Regions from separate parts of the Azospirillum sp. BE72 genome, predicted to be linked through region 2. Evidence: predicted binding sites of a transcription regulator. Region 2 holds the regulator's gene; the other holds the start of a gene.
The links. Region 2 encodes PhoB, which activates phosphate uptake and scavenging genes when phosphate is short. Its sites were predicted from a motif close to TNTCATAAAACTGTCA; they were not measured.

Region 1 (6,452 bases), on a different contig from region 2:
CCGCACGCGCTGGAAGCCACGCTTGCGCAGGTCCTGGATTTCCTTCTTGTACTCGCCCTTGCGGCCGCGCACGAAGGGCGCCAGGAGAAGCAGGCGCGTGCCCTCCGGCATCGCCATGATCCGGTCGACCATCTGGCTGACCGTCTGGCTCTCGATGGGCAGGCCGGTGGCCGGCGAATAGGGGATGCCGACCCGCGCCCACAACAGGCGCATGTAGTCGTAGATCTCCGTCACCGTGCCGACGGTGGAACGCGGATTCTTCGAGGTCGTCTTCTGTTCGATGGAGATGGCCGGCGACAGGCCCTCGATCGAATCGACGTCCGGCTTCTGCATCAGTTCGAGGAACTGGCGCGCGTAGGCCGACAGGCTTTCCACGTAGCGCCGCTGCCCCTCGGCATAGATCGTATCGAAGGCGAGCGAGGACTTGCCCGATCCCGACAGGCCGGTGATGACGATCAGCTCGTCGCGCGGCAGATCCACATCGACGTTCTTCAGGTTATGTTCCCGCGCGCCGCGGACGCTGATGTATTTGTTCATGGAGTGTTCTTTTACCCGAAGCCCATCCGGATGGAAAGTGGCAAGCAGCCGCGCCGCATGACGAAAATCGGACCGCCCCGCTGAGTCTCTTGCGGGACCGCCGGACGCCGGCCGGCTGACGATATATGCGCTCAGGCTCGCATTGCCACCGGCGCCCTGCGCGGGTCGGTCATGACCAGAAGGGCGGCACCGCGCGGAAGCGCTTCCACAGTTCGGGCAGCGCCTTGCGCCGCTTGTCCGACTGGCGCTCGATCCAGGCGGCGACCGCGGCGGCGGTCTTCGGGTCCGCCCCCTTCAGTTCGCCCAGCATGCGGGCGCCGGTGACGGCGTCCTGTTCGGCATCCAGCGCCGCCTGCAGCGGCTCCAGCGCCGCGAAGAAGGGCAGGGCGGCGGCCTCCGGATAAAGGCCGCGGAAGAAATCGGCGGTATAGCGCAGGCTGCGCAGCCGGCGGCGCAGCTTGTCGCGGCCCTTGGCATCCTCCGGCGGCTTTGCCGCTTTGCCGAGCTTCGCCATGCGGGCGGAAAGCCAGCCGCCGGCCAGCGTGGCGACCGGCGCCGACAACATGGCGCGGCGGTCGCCCTCGGCCTCCGACATCCAGCGGCCATGTTCCAGCCATGCCCCCAGTCCCAGGACCATGGTGGTGCAGCCGGGCGCCAGGATCGCCGCCATCGCCTCCCGCGCCGGACCGGCCCCGGCGGAGCGGGCAAGGACGGCCAGCCGATCCAGCGCCGCGCGGTCGAAGCCCGTCAGCGCAGTGGGAGCGGCGAGCAGCGGGTCGATGACGCCGGACATCAGCACGTCCCAGCCCCGTGCCGGCCCAAGCCGTTTCGCCAGCGCCCGGCTCTCCTCCACCAGCCGGTCGGCTTCGGGGGAGGCGATCAGCGGCGCGAAGAGCCGGTGGGCGATGCGCAGCCGGCGCAGAGCGATGCGCATGCGGTGCAGCCCCTCCACATCGCTGCCGCCGAGCGCGCAGGCCTCGTTGGCGAGGAATTGGCGCAGCGCCTGACGCAGGATGTGGCGATAGGCCTCGGCAACCGTGGTCAGAGGGGACAGGCCCAGCGGTTCGGCCTCCACCGGGCCGGGCGCCTTGCCGGTGACCAGCCGAAGCCCGGCCTCAGCCTTGCTCTCGGTGCCGATGCGCATGGGGATGGCGGCCTGCAGGGTCAGCGCCAGATCGAACAGGCTGGCGACCTTTCCGGCCTTCAGCTCCAGCTCCACCTCGCTGATCGGCAGCGAGTTGCCGCCGGCATAGACCCGCCCGTCATCGACCGCCATCTCCACCGCCGTCAGCGGATCGGGACGGAGCAGCAGGGTGGTGCGGCGGAAATCGGTGATGAACAGGCAGTCCAGATCGTCGAGAGCCGCCGCCGGCACCAGACCGGCGACGCCGGGGTCGGTCAGCACGCCGCGGTCCACCGCCTCGCCCGCGACGGTCCAGTCCCACTCCCGCCGCACCGCGACCGCAGCGGAATCGCCGGGGCTGGCGCTGTTGACCGTCTTCAGCGTCTGGACGAAGCGGTCACCCTCCTGCCGCACGCGCAGCGCCACGCCGTTGGCGGCCAGCTTCAGGTCCGGCGTGTCGAAATAGGCGGTGCGCAGGCGCTGTGTCGTCCCCGGCCCATCGGCCAGCGCCAGAAGAGCCGGCAGCGAGGCGACCCGCGCCAGATCCGCCGAGGCCGCATGGAGTTTCAGCTCCACCTCGCGGAAGGCGGGGGCGGGGGCTTGCGCATCGGGGGCGGCGGACGGATTGGCAGGCGGAATGGCGGGTGGCAAGGGTCGGCGTCCTCCCGAATCCGGCCGAAATGGCCTGACGGCCAAAATGGCCCGGTGGCCGAAGCGGCCTGGAATTGAACAGGTGGATCCGTGGATACTCCAACCGCCGTCGCAGGTTAAGAGAGTTTACGCGGTTGCACAAAATCCGCCAGCCGGCCGGCGCCAAGCTCCAGGTCCGCCCAATGCAGGGTCTCGAAGACCAGGACGGCGCAGGCGCCGGTCGGAAACTTGTCGGCCAGATCATGGCGCAGGTGATGGTCGCCGCTGCCGGTCAGTGCGTTCGCCAACTCGTGCAGATCCGGATTGTGGGCCACCAGCATCACGCCCGTCGCCTTGTCCGGTACGTCGCGCAGCCGCTCCAGCAACGTGCGGGCGCCGCACAGATACAGACCGCGTTCATGCTCGACCGGCGGGTAGGGTGCGCCCATCGCCGTCATCACCCGCTTGCGCGTTTCCACCGCCCGGACCGCGGTCGAGCACAGGACCAGGTCGATGTGGGCATGATGCTTGGCGAGATATCCCCCGACCAGCGACGCCGCCTTCTCCCCGCGGGCGTTCAGGGGACGGTCGTGGTCGCCCAGCGACGGATCGTCCCAGGAGGATTTGGCGTGGCGCAGCAGGAACAGCGTCTTCATGGCGGGATTCGGTCGTATTGGACTGGCCGTAAGGCGGGGGAGGGGTGGGAGATGGCTTGGTACATCGCCAAATGGGAGTCCTGAAACCGTAACGCATATGGGATACTCTGTCTGCCCACCATGTAACGGTTGCCCAGGGCGCCGCACCGCGGCCCGGGGCAGACGGGGTCCCAAGATTTCAGAGGTTGACGTGACGCATCTCCAGGAACTCGAGTCGGTCGGCATCGAGCCCAACGCTCCGGAACGCTTCATCAATCGGGAGCTGTCGTGGCTGGCCTTCAACCAGCGCGTCCTGGACGAGGCCGCCAATCCGAACCATCCCCTTCTGGAGCGGCTGCGCTTCCTGTCGATTTCCGCCAGCAACCTCGACGAATTCTACATGGTCCGCGTCGCCGGCCTGAAAGGGCAGGTGGCCGCCGGGGTCAAGGCGCCCAGCCCGGAGAATCTCACGCCTGCCCAGCAGCTGTCGGCGGTTAAGCAGCGCATCGCCGCGCTGATGGACAGCCAGCAGACGATGTGGCGCACTCTGAAGGGCGAGCTGCGCGAGGCCGGAATTTCCGTCGTCGATCCCGCCGACCTCAGCGAAGGCGAGCTGGATTGGCTGGAGGCCAAGTTCCTCGATGACATCTTCCCGATCCTGACGCCCATCGCAGTCGATCCGGCCCATCCCTTCCCGTTCCTGCCGAACCTGGGCTTTTCGCTGGCGCTGCAGCTGCACGATCCGGTCAAGGGCCGGCACATCGACGCGCTGGTGCCGCTGCCCACGCAGCTGGAGCGGTTCATGCGCCTGCCGGGATCGGACATCCGCTTCATCCAGTTGGAAAAGGTGGTGATGCAGTTCATCGACCGCCTGTTCCCTCCGTTCCAGGTCAAGGCGCACGGTGTCTTCCGCGTCCTGCGCGACAGCGAGATCGAGATCGAGGAAGAGGCGGAGGATCTGGTCCGCACTTTCGAAAGCGCGCTGAAGCGCCGCCGCCGCGGCAGCGTCATCCGGCTGGCGACCGACAGCGGCATGGCGGCCGATCTGCGCGAATTCCTGCGCCATGAACTGAACGTGGCGTCGGACGACGTCTTCATCCTGGACGGGCTGATCGGCCTGACCGATACCAAGCTGCTGATCGTGGACGAGCGGCCGGACCTGGTCTTCCGTCCCTTCAACGCCCGCTTCCCCGAGCGGATTCGCGATTTCGGCGGCGATTGCTTCGCGGCGATCCGCCACAAGGACATCGTCGTTCACCACCCCTACGAATCCTTCGATGTGGTGGTGCAGTTCATCCGGCAGGCGGCGCGCGACCCCCAGGTGGTGGCGATCAAGCAGACGCTCTACCGCACCAGCAAGGACAGCCCGATCGTCGCGGCCCTGATCGAGGCGGCGGAGGCCGGCAAGTCGGTGACCGCGCTGGTGGAACTGAAGGCCCGCTTCGACGAGGAGGCCAACATCCGCTGGGCGCGCGACCTCGAACGCGCCGGCGCCCAGGTGGTCTACGGCTTCGTCGATCTGAAGACGCACGCCAAGGTATCGCTGGTGGTGCGGCGCGAGAAGAAGGCGCTGCGCAGCTATGTCCATTTCGGGACCGGCAACTATCACCCGATCACCGCGAAGGTCTACACCGACCTGTCCTTCTTCACCTGTGACCCGGCGCTGTGCCACGACGCCGCCGTCATGTTCAACTTCATGACCGGCTACGCCACGCCCAAGGTTCTGGAAAAGATCGCCATCGCGCCGATCACCCTGCGCCAGCGCCTGTCCGACCTGATCGAGGGGGAGATCGCCCATGCCGCCGCCGGCCGTCCGGCCTCGATCTGGGTGAAGCTGAACTCCCTGGTCGATCCGGTCATCATCGACAAGCTGTACAAGGCTTCCCAAGCCGGGGTGCAGATCGACATGATCATCCGCGGCATCTGCTGCCTGCGGCCGGGGGTGAAGGGGTTGTCGGAGAACATCCGGGTGCGCAGCATCGTCGGCCGCTTCCTGGAGCATGGCCGCGTCATCTGCTTCGGCAACGGCCATCCCATGCCCAGCAACCAAGCCAAGATCTTCATCTCATCGGCCGACTGGATGACCCGCAACCTGGACCGCCGCATCGAAACCCTGGTGCCCATCGAAAACCCGACGGTGCACGAACAGGTGCTCGACCAGATCATGGTTGCCAACATGAAGGACGATGCAAGCACCTGGAAGCTTGGCCCCGATGGCGTGTACCATCGGATCAAAGCTGGCCCTGACGCGTTCAGCGCCCATAATTATTTCATGACCAACCCCAGCCTGTCGGGCCGGGGCAGCGCGCTCAGCAGCAAGCGCACGCCGCCGCGGCTCATGCTGCACGCGGTGTCCTGAGGACGGGTGACGGGAGTCTGAGTATGAGCAAGGACAATCGCGCGGCCGCCACTCCGGGGGACGTTTCCGCCATCTGGAATGCGTCGGCCGGTGGTGCGGCAGAGCGCGTCGGCGTGATCGACATCGGGTCCAACTCGATCCGGCTCGTCGTCTATGACGGGGTGACCCGCTCGCCGCTGGCCCTGTTCAACGAGAAGGTGCTGTGCGGCCTCGGCCGTGGCGTGGAGAAGTCGGGCCTGCTGAATCCCGACGGCGTCGCACAGGGGCTTGTCGCGCTGGAACGCTTCGCCACGCTGGCCCAGGGCATGCGCGTCGGGCGGCTGGATGTGATCGCCACTGCCGCAATGCGCGACGCCCGCGACGGCGCCGCCTTCGTCGACGCCATCCGCCGCCGCGCCGGCCTGACCGTCCGCGTCATCAGCGGGGAGGAGGAAGCGCGGCTGTCCGCCATGGGCGTGCTGTCCGGCACCCCCGGCGCCGACGGCCTCGTCGGCGACCTCGGCGGCGGAAGCCTGGAGCTGGTGACGCTCGACCGCGGCGTGATCGGCAAGCAGGTGACGCTGCCGCTCGGACCTTTGCGGCTGATGGAGGTCGGCTCTTCCAAGGGCGGGCCGGCCAAGCTGATCGACCAGCATCTGGAATCGCTGCCCTGGCTGTCGGCGATGAAGGGCCGGCCCTTCTACCCGGTCGGCGGAAGCTGGCGCGCCATCGCCAAGCTGCATATGGAGCAGTCCGGCCATCCGCTGCACATCATCCACCACTATACGATTCCCTCCGCCGACGCGCGGGAGTTTACAGCGCTGATCGGCCGGCAGAGCCGCTCGTCGCTGGAAAAGATGGCGGGCTCGCGCCGCCGGCTCGACACGCTGCCCTTCGCCGGGCTGGTGCTGGAGCGACTGCTGCGCATTGCCCAGCCGTCGAAGCTGGTGTTTTCCGCCTACGGTCTGCGGGAAGGCCACCTCTATTCGCTGCTGTCGCCGGAAGGCCAGCGCGAGGACCCGCTGATGGCCTCGGCCGCCGACTGGGCGCGGCGCTTCGTGCGGATGGGCGACCCGGCGCTGCTGATGTCCTGGACCGCCGGGCTGTTTGCCGGCGAGGACGACAACGCCATCCGCCTGCGCCACGCCGCCTGCCTGCTGAGCGATGTCGGCTGGGCCGACCATCCAGA
Region 2 (6,452 bases):
GATCGCCCCGGCCGCCGGCCGGCCGCGCATGCCCTACACGCTGGCGATGATCGCGTCGGCGGTCGCGCTCGCCGGACTGGCGGTGCTGACCGCCCATAACAAGATCTTCGCCCTGTGGTTCGTCGGCGGCTCCATCGCCACCTTCATCGCCTTCCGCGCCGCGGCGGCGCTGGTCACCTGGGGCGCGAAACGCGTGGGCCGTGTCCGTCGTCCGGGATTGCGGCTGGCGCTCGCCAACCTGCACCGGCCGGGCAACCCTACGGCGGCGGTGGTGCTGTCGCTCGGGCTCGGCCTGACGGTGCTGGTCGCCATCGCGCTGATCCAGGGCAATTTCTCCCGCCGGGTGTCGGAGACGATCCCGCAGGACGCCCCCAGCTTCTTCTTCGTCGACATCCAGCGCGACCAGTTCGATCCCTTGCGCGACCTCGTCACCGGCATCCCCGGCACCAGCGCCTTCGAGGCGGTGCCGAGCCTACGCGGCCGGATCGAGCGGGTGAACGGACAGGACGCCGAAAAGGCGCTGGTCAACCCGGAGCAGGCCTGGATCCTGGCCGGCGACCGCGGCATCACCTATTCGGCGACGTTGCCGAAGCATTCCACCGTCACCGCCGGTAGCTGGTGGGCGGCCGACTATGCCGGCCCGCCGCTGATCTCCATCCACCAGAGTGTCGCCGAGGCTTTCGGCATCGGCCCCGGCGCCACGCTGTCGATCAACATCCTGGGCCGCAGCATCGAGGCCACGGTCGCCAACATCCGCGCCGCCGATTTCAGCAGCATGGCGATCAATTTCACCATGGTCTTCGCCCCCGGCACGCTGGAAGGCGCACCGCAGACCTGGGTCGCCACGGTCCGCGCCACGCCGGATGCCGAAACGCAGGTGCAGCGCGCCGTACTGCAGCGCTTCCCCAACATCACCATGGTGCGGATCAAGGACGCGCTCGATACGGTGTCGGAGATGCTGGGCCATATCGGCACCGCGGTGCGCATCGTCGCCGGCATCACGCTCGCCGCCGGCACGCTGGTGCTGGCCGGGGCGGTGGCAGCCGGCCATCGCCGCCGGGTCTACGACGCGGTGGTGCTGAAGGTGCTGGGGGCGACGCGCGGCGACGTACTGCGCGCCTTCCTGCTGGAATACGGGTTGCTGGGCCTGCTGACCGCGGTCATCGCCGGCGGCATCGGCACGCTGACCGCCTGGGCGGTGCTGCGCTTCCTGATGCATTGGGAGTGGAGTTTCCTGCCGTCGGCGGTGGTCACCACGGCCTTGCTCAGCACGGCGATCACGCTCGCTTTCGGGTTCTATGGTACTTGGCGGGCATTGGGGCAACCGTCCGCGCCATTGCTTCGCAACGAGTGATTCCCTCGGCAGAAAGCGGTAGCAAAAACGAAACGTGAAAGCTTTTTCATCTTGGAGAACCGCTGCCGATTCCTATTGAACCGATTTGCGGACTCGCCAATATGTCATGGCGACGGGATCACCCTATTCCACCGAGGAAACCAACATGGCAGACCCGACCTATAACCGCTTCGCGACCGCAGGCCGCGCGACAGATCGGGGATACTTCGACGAAGGCCTGCGCCAGCACATGCTGCGCGTGTACAACTACATGGGCGCCGGCCTTATTCTGACGGGCCTGGTCGCCGCACTGGTGTCGTCCAGCCCGGCCATGATGGCGGCCATCTTCGGCACTCCGCTGAAGTGGGTGGTGATGCTGGCCCCGCTGGCGTTCGTCATGGTGCTGTCCTTCGGCATCCAGCGCCTGTCCTTCGCATCGGCACAGATGATCTTCTGGGCTTACTGCGGCGCGATGGGCCTGTCGATGTCGGCCATCTTCCTGGTCTTCACCGGGGCGTCGATCGCGCTGACCTTCTTCGTCACCGCCGCGACCTTCCTGGCGATGAGCCTGTACGGCTACACCACGAAGGCCGACCTGTCGAAGATGGGCTCGTTCCTGATGATGGGCGTCATCGGCCTGGTCATCGCCGGCTTGGCGAACATCTTCTTCCAGTCGCCGGCCCTGCACTTCGCGATCTCCGCGATCGGCGTGCTGATCTTCACCGGCCTGACCGCCTACGACACCCAGTCGATCAAGGAAAGCTACGCCGAGGGCTACGATCACGAGAGCACCGGCAAGCTGGCCCTGATGGGCGCCCTGACGCTCTACCTGGACTTCATCAACCTGTTCCAGTTCCTGCTGCAGTTCCTGGGCCAGCGCAACAACGACTGAGCCTGAAGACGCCTGATCGGACAAGCATCAGCCGCCCGGAAGCACCCGCTTCCGGGCGGTTTTCTTTTGCGTCCATTCAGGACTCCATCGTCACCGCATCGCCGAGCCTGAGGCCGAGCATGCGGTCGGCCCGCCCGCGGTTGACGGCGATCTCTGCCAGCCCGTTGGAGTTCCCGTACCACAGCGGCTCCCCCGGCCCGACCGCGCCGAAGGTGCGGGCATGGACGATGCGGGTGCCGGCGGCGCTCAGCACCGCATCGGCGGGCAGGGCGGATGCCCGCATGCCCGTCATGGCGTTGCCATAGACATCGACATAGACGATGCGCGCCAGTTCGTCGGGCCAGTCGGGACGGTCGATGGCGGCACGGGGGAGCGGGCTGCGCTCAACCGGCCGGCCTGTGGCGAGGCTGGCGGCGACGGGGGCGAACAGGTCGCGGCCGTGGAAGCTGGCGGACAGCCGGTCCGGAATCCAGTCGATGGTCCAGGCGTTTAACGACGTTGCGCGGCGGGCGGTCAGGGCGAACAGGCCGTTGTCGGGGCCGACGAACCAGCGCCCATCGGCCTCCACCATCACCGGCCGCCGGTCGGTGCCGACACCCGGATCGACGACGCAGAGAAAGACGCTGCCGGTGGGAAAGGCCGCGGCGTAGGCCGCCAAAAGGTAGGCCGACAGCTGTGGGTCGAAGGCGGGAGCGTCGGCGAACAGGTCGATGACGGGGACGGTTGGCGCCTGCTGCGCCAGCACCGCCTTCATCTGGCCGGTGTAGGGGCCGGAGAGGCCGAAGTCGGTGAAGAGCAGGATCATGGGGGAAGTGTAGCGCTGCCGGGCGGGGTATGTCAGGGGGGACGTTGGACCCCCACCTAACCTCCCCCGCTGGGCGGGGGAGGGACTGCCGTCGCCCACCCGCACAAGCACTCATCTTCTCCCCGCCCAGCGGGGGAGGATCAAGGTTGGGGTATAACTTTCCCTCACACCGACTTCGTATCCAGCGCATACCCCGCCGACCGGACAGTGCGGATCAGGTCCAGCTCGTCCACCTCGTTCATCGCCTTGCGCAGGCGGCGGATGTGTACGTCGACCGTACGCGGCTCGACGTACACATCATGGCCCCACACCAGATCGAGCAGCTGTTCGCGCGAGAAGACGCGGCCGGGATGCTGCATGAAGTGGCGCAGCAGGCGGAATTCGGTCGGGCCGAGATGTACGTCCCGGCCGTTGCGACGTACGCGGTGGGCGGCCAGATCCATCGTCACGTCGGCGAAGGTCAGCACCTCGTCCGTCATGCCGGGCGACGCACGGCGCAGCACCGCGCGCATGCGCGCCACCAGCTCGGTTGGGGAGAAGGGCTTGGTGATGTAGTCGTCGGCACCGGAATTCAGGCCGCGCACCCGGTCGCCTTCCTCGCCGCGGGCGGTCAGCATGATGATCGGGATGTCGCGGGTCTTGGCGTTGCGGCGCAGCTGGCGGCAGACCTCCAGCCCGCTCATCAACGGCAGCATCCAGTCGAGCAGCACGATGTGCGGCGTCTGTTCGCCGGCGGCCAGCAGAGCCTCCTCGCCGTCGCTGGCGGTGGCGACGCGGAAGCCTTCCTTTTCCAGGTTGTACTTCAACAGCGTCAGAATGTCGGCCTCGTCCTCGACGACCAGGACGAGCGGCTTCAGGGCCGCGTTCATGGAGGCTCCGTTCACAGCGCGCGTCTCGACGTTAACCGGCATGGGACAGCCTTTTCAACAAAGGAGGGAAGGGGCGCAAAAATCAGGCAGGGCTCAAGGGCGGGGCTCGGGGCAGGGCTCTCAGCCGTATCGGCCGGTGATGTAGCCCTGGGTGCGCTCGTCGCGCGGGTTGGTGAAGATTTCCTCGGTGTCGTCGCACTCCACCATCTCGCCGAGATGGAAGAAGGCGGTGCGCTGCGACACGCGGGCGGCCTGCTGCATGTTGTGGGTGACGATGACGATGGTGTAGTTGGCCCGCAGCTCGTCGATCAGCTCCTCGATATGGGCGGTCGCGATGGGGTCGAGCGCCGAGCAGGGCTCGTCCATCAGGATCACCTCGGGGCTGACGGCAATAGCGCGGGCGATGCACAGCCGCTGCTGCTGGCCACCGGACAGGCTGGTGCCGGGCTCGCGCAGGCGGTCCTTCACCTCGCCCCACAGGCCGGCGCGCTTGAGGGAGGTTTGCACCACCTCGTCCAGTTCGTCGCGGCCGGAAGCGAGGCCGTGGATGCGCGGGCCATAGGCGATGTTGTCGTAGATCGATTTCGGAAACGGGTTCGGCTTCTGGAACACCATGCCGACGCGGGCGCGCAGCTGCACCGCATCAACGGCCTTGCCGTAGACATCCTCGCCGTCCAGCGCGATCCGTCCCTCGACCCGGCAGCCCTCGACGGTGTCGTTCATCCGGTTCAGGCAGCGGAGGAAGGTCGACTTGCCGCAGCCGGACGGGCCGATCAGCGCCAGCACCCGGTTCTCGTGGATGTCGAGGTCGATGCCCTTCAGCGCTTGCTTGGCACCGTAGAACACCTTCACCCCACGGGTGGTCATCTTGGCCGGCAGGTCGGCGCCGGAACGCTGCCCAGGGTGTTGACCGGGGCGCTGGTCGCCGCGAGGCCGCAGCTTCAGCTGGCCCGGAATGCCGCTCGGGATGCCGCTTGTAATGCTCATGGGGCGCTCACCACCGTCTCTCGAAAATCTTGCGCAGGATCACGGCCGTCCCGTTCAGCAGGATCAGGACGCCGAGCAGGATCAGGATCGCCGCCGAGGTGCGTTCGGTGAAGGCACGCTCCGGGCTGTCGGCCCACATGTAGATCTGAACGGGCAGCACCGTGGCGCTGTCGGTCAGCCCGTGGGGCACGTCGACGATGAAGGCGACCATGCCGATCATCAGCAGAGGCGCCGTCTCGCCCAGCGCGCGGGCCATGCCGATGATGGTGCCGGTGAGGATGCCGGGCATCGCCAGCGGCAGCACATGGTGCAGAACCGTCTGCAGGGGCGAGGCGCCGATGCCCAGCGCCGCCTCGCGGATCGACGGCGGCACCGCCTTCAGCGCGACGCGGGCCGAGATGATGATGACCGGCAGCGTCATCAGCGCCATCACCAGCCCGCCGACCAGCGGGGCGGAGCGCGGCATGCCGAAGAAGCCCAGGAACACGGCGAGACCCAGCAGGCCGAAGATGATCGACGGCACCGCGGCGAGGTTGTTGATGTTCACCTCGATCAGATCGGTCCAGCGGTTCTTCGGCGCGAATTCCTCCAGATAGACCGCGGCGGATATTCCGACCGGCACCGACAGCGCCATGGTCACCAGGAGAGTCAGCAGCGAACCGACGACGGCGCCGCCGATGCCGGCCTGTTCCGGTTCGCGGCTGTCTCCGGCGGTGAACAGGGTGGTGTTGAAGCCCTGCGCCAACGTGCCGGAGGCCAGCAGCGCGTCGGCCGCGGCGATCTTGGCGTCGCTGAGGCCGCGCTCGCTCTCCGGCAGGTCGCGGCGGTAGCGGCCCTTCACCAGCTGGTCGATCTCGTCGTCGGCGCGCACCCAGACGGTCAGAGTGGTGCCGACCAGCGCCGGGTTCTTGGCGACCATCGCCTCCAGCTCGTAGGGCGCGCCCGACGACAGCAGGTCGTTCAGCACGCGTTTGCCGGCGCGGTCGGTCACTTGCGGGAATTGGGCATGGAGCGCCCGGCGCAGCAGGGGGGTGTAGTTGCGCTCGGCGACCTCGGCCGGGTCCAGCGTCACCTCCAGCCTGATCCGCGCCTCCCAGAAGGCGGTGCTGCCCTTGGCGACGATCGAGCCCAGCAGAACCACCAGCATCAGCGCCGCCAGCGCCACTGCCGCCGCGCCGGCCAACCGGAAGCGGCGTTCGGCGGCATGGCGGGCGCGCAGGCGGCGGGCGAAGGCCTCGCTCCTGACGCGCGACTTCGCCGGAGTGTTGGAGCCGGGGGAGGAGGCAGGGGAGGGCGTCACGGCCGACACGTCCTGCTCGACGAGGTCAGTCATATTTTTCCCGATAGGTCCGGACCACCCGCAGGGCGACCATGTTGAGGCAGAGCGTGACGAGGAACAGCACGAGGCCGAGGCCGAAGGCCGACAGCGTCTTCGGGCTGTCGAACTCCTGGTCGCCGACCAGCAGCGTGGCGATCTGGGTGGTGACGGTGGTCACCGCCTGCAGCGGGTTGGCGGTCATGTTGGCGGTCAGGCCCGACGCCATGGTGACGATCATCGTCTCGCCG

Region 1: the regulator PhoB is predicted to act here: its motif matches at 3,023-3,038, upstream of J2Y49_RS07490 (RNA degradosome polyphosphate kinase).

Annotation. Positions count from the first base shown of each region.
Region 1 is NZ_JAVDTO010000002.1:281,304-287,755, reverse strand. Features, by position in the region: gene uvrA (excinuclease ABC subunit UvrA) at 1-537, opposite strand, end outside; gene J2Y49_RS07500 (CHAD domain-containing protein) at 707-2,311, opposite strand; gene J2Y49_RS07495 (histidine phosphatase family protein) at 2,428-2,946, opposite strand; gene J2Y49_RS07490 (RNA degradosome polyphosphate kinase) at 3,137-5,284, shown strand; gene J2Y49_RS07485 (Ppx/GppA family phosphatase) at 5,308-6,452, shown strand, end outside.
Region 2 is NZ_JAVDTO010000001.1:125,095-131,546, reverse strand. Features, by position in the region: gene J2Y49_RS00675 (FtsX-like permease family protein) at 1-1,354, shown strand, start outside; gene J2Y49_RS00670 (Bax inhibitor-1/YccA family protein) at 1,500-2,225, shown strand; gene J2Y49_RS00665 (SAM-dependent chlorinase/fluorinase) at 2,302-3,030, opposite strand; gene phoB (phosphate regulon transcriptional regulator PhoB) at 3,195-3,899, opposite strand; gene pstB (phosphate ABC transporter ATP-binding protein PstB) at 4,020-4,766, opposite strand; gene pstA (phosphate ABC transporter permease PstA) at 4,894-6,219, opposite strand; gene pstC (phosphate ABC transporter permease subunit PstC) at 6,212-6,452, opposite strand, start outside.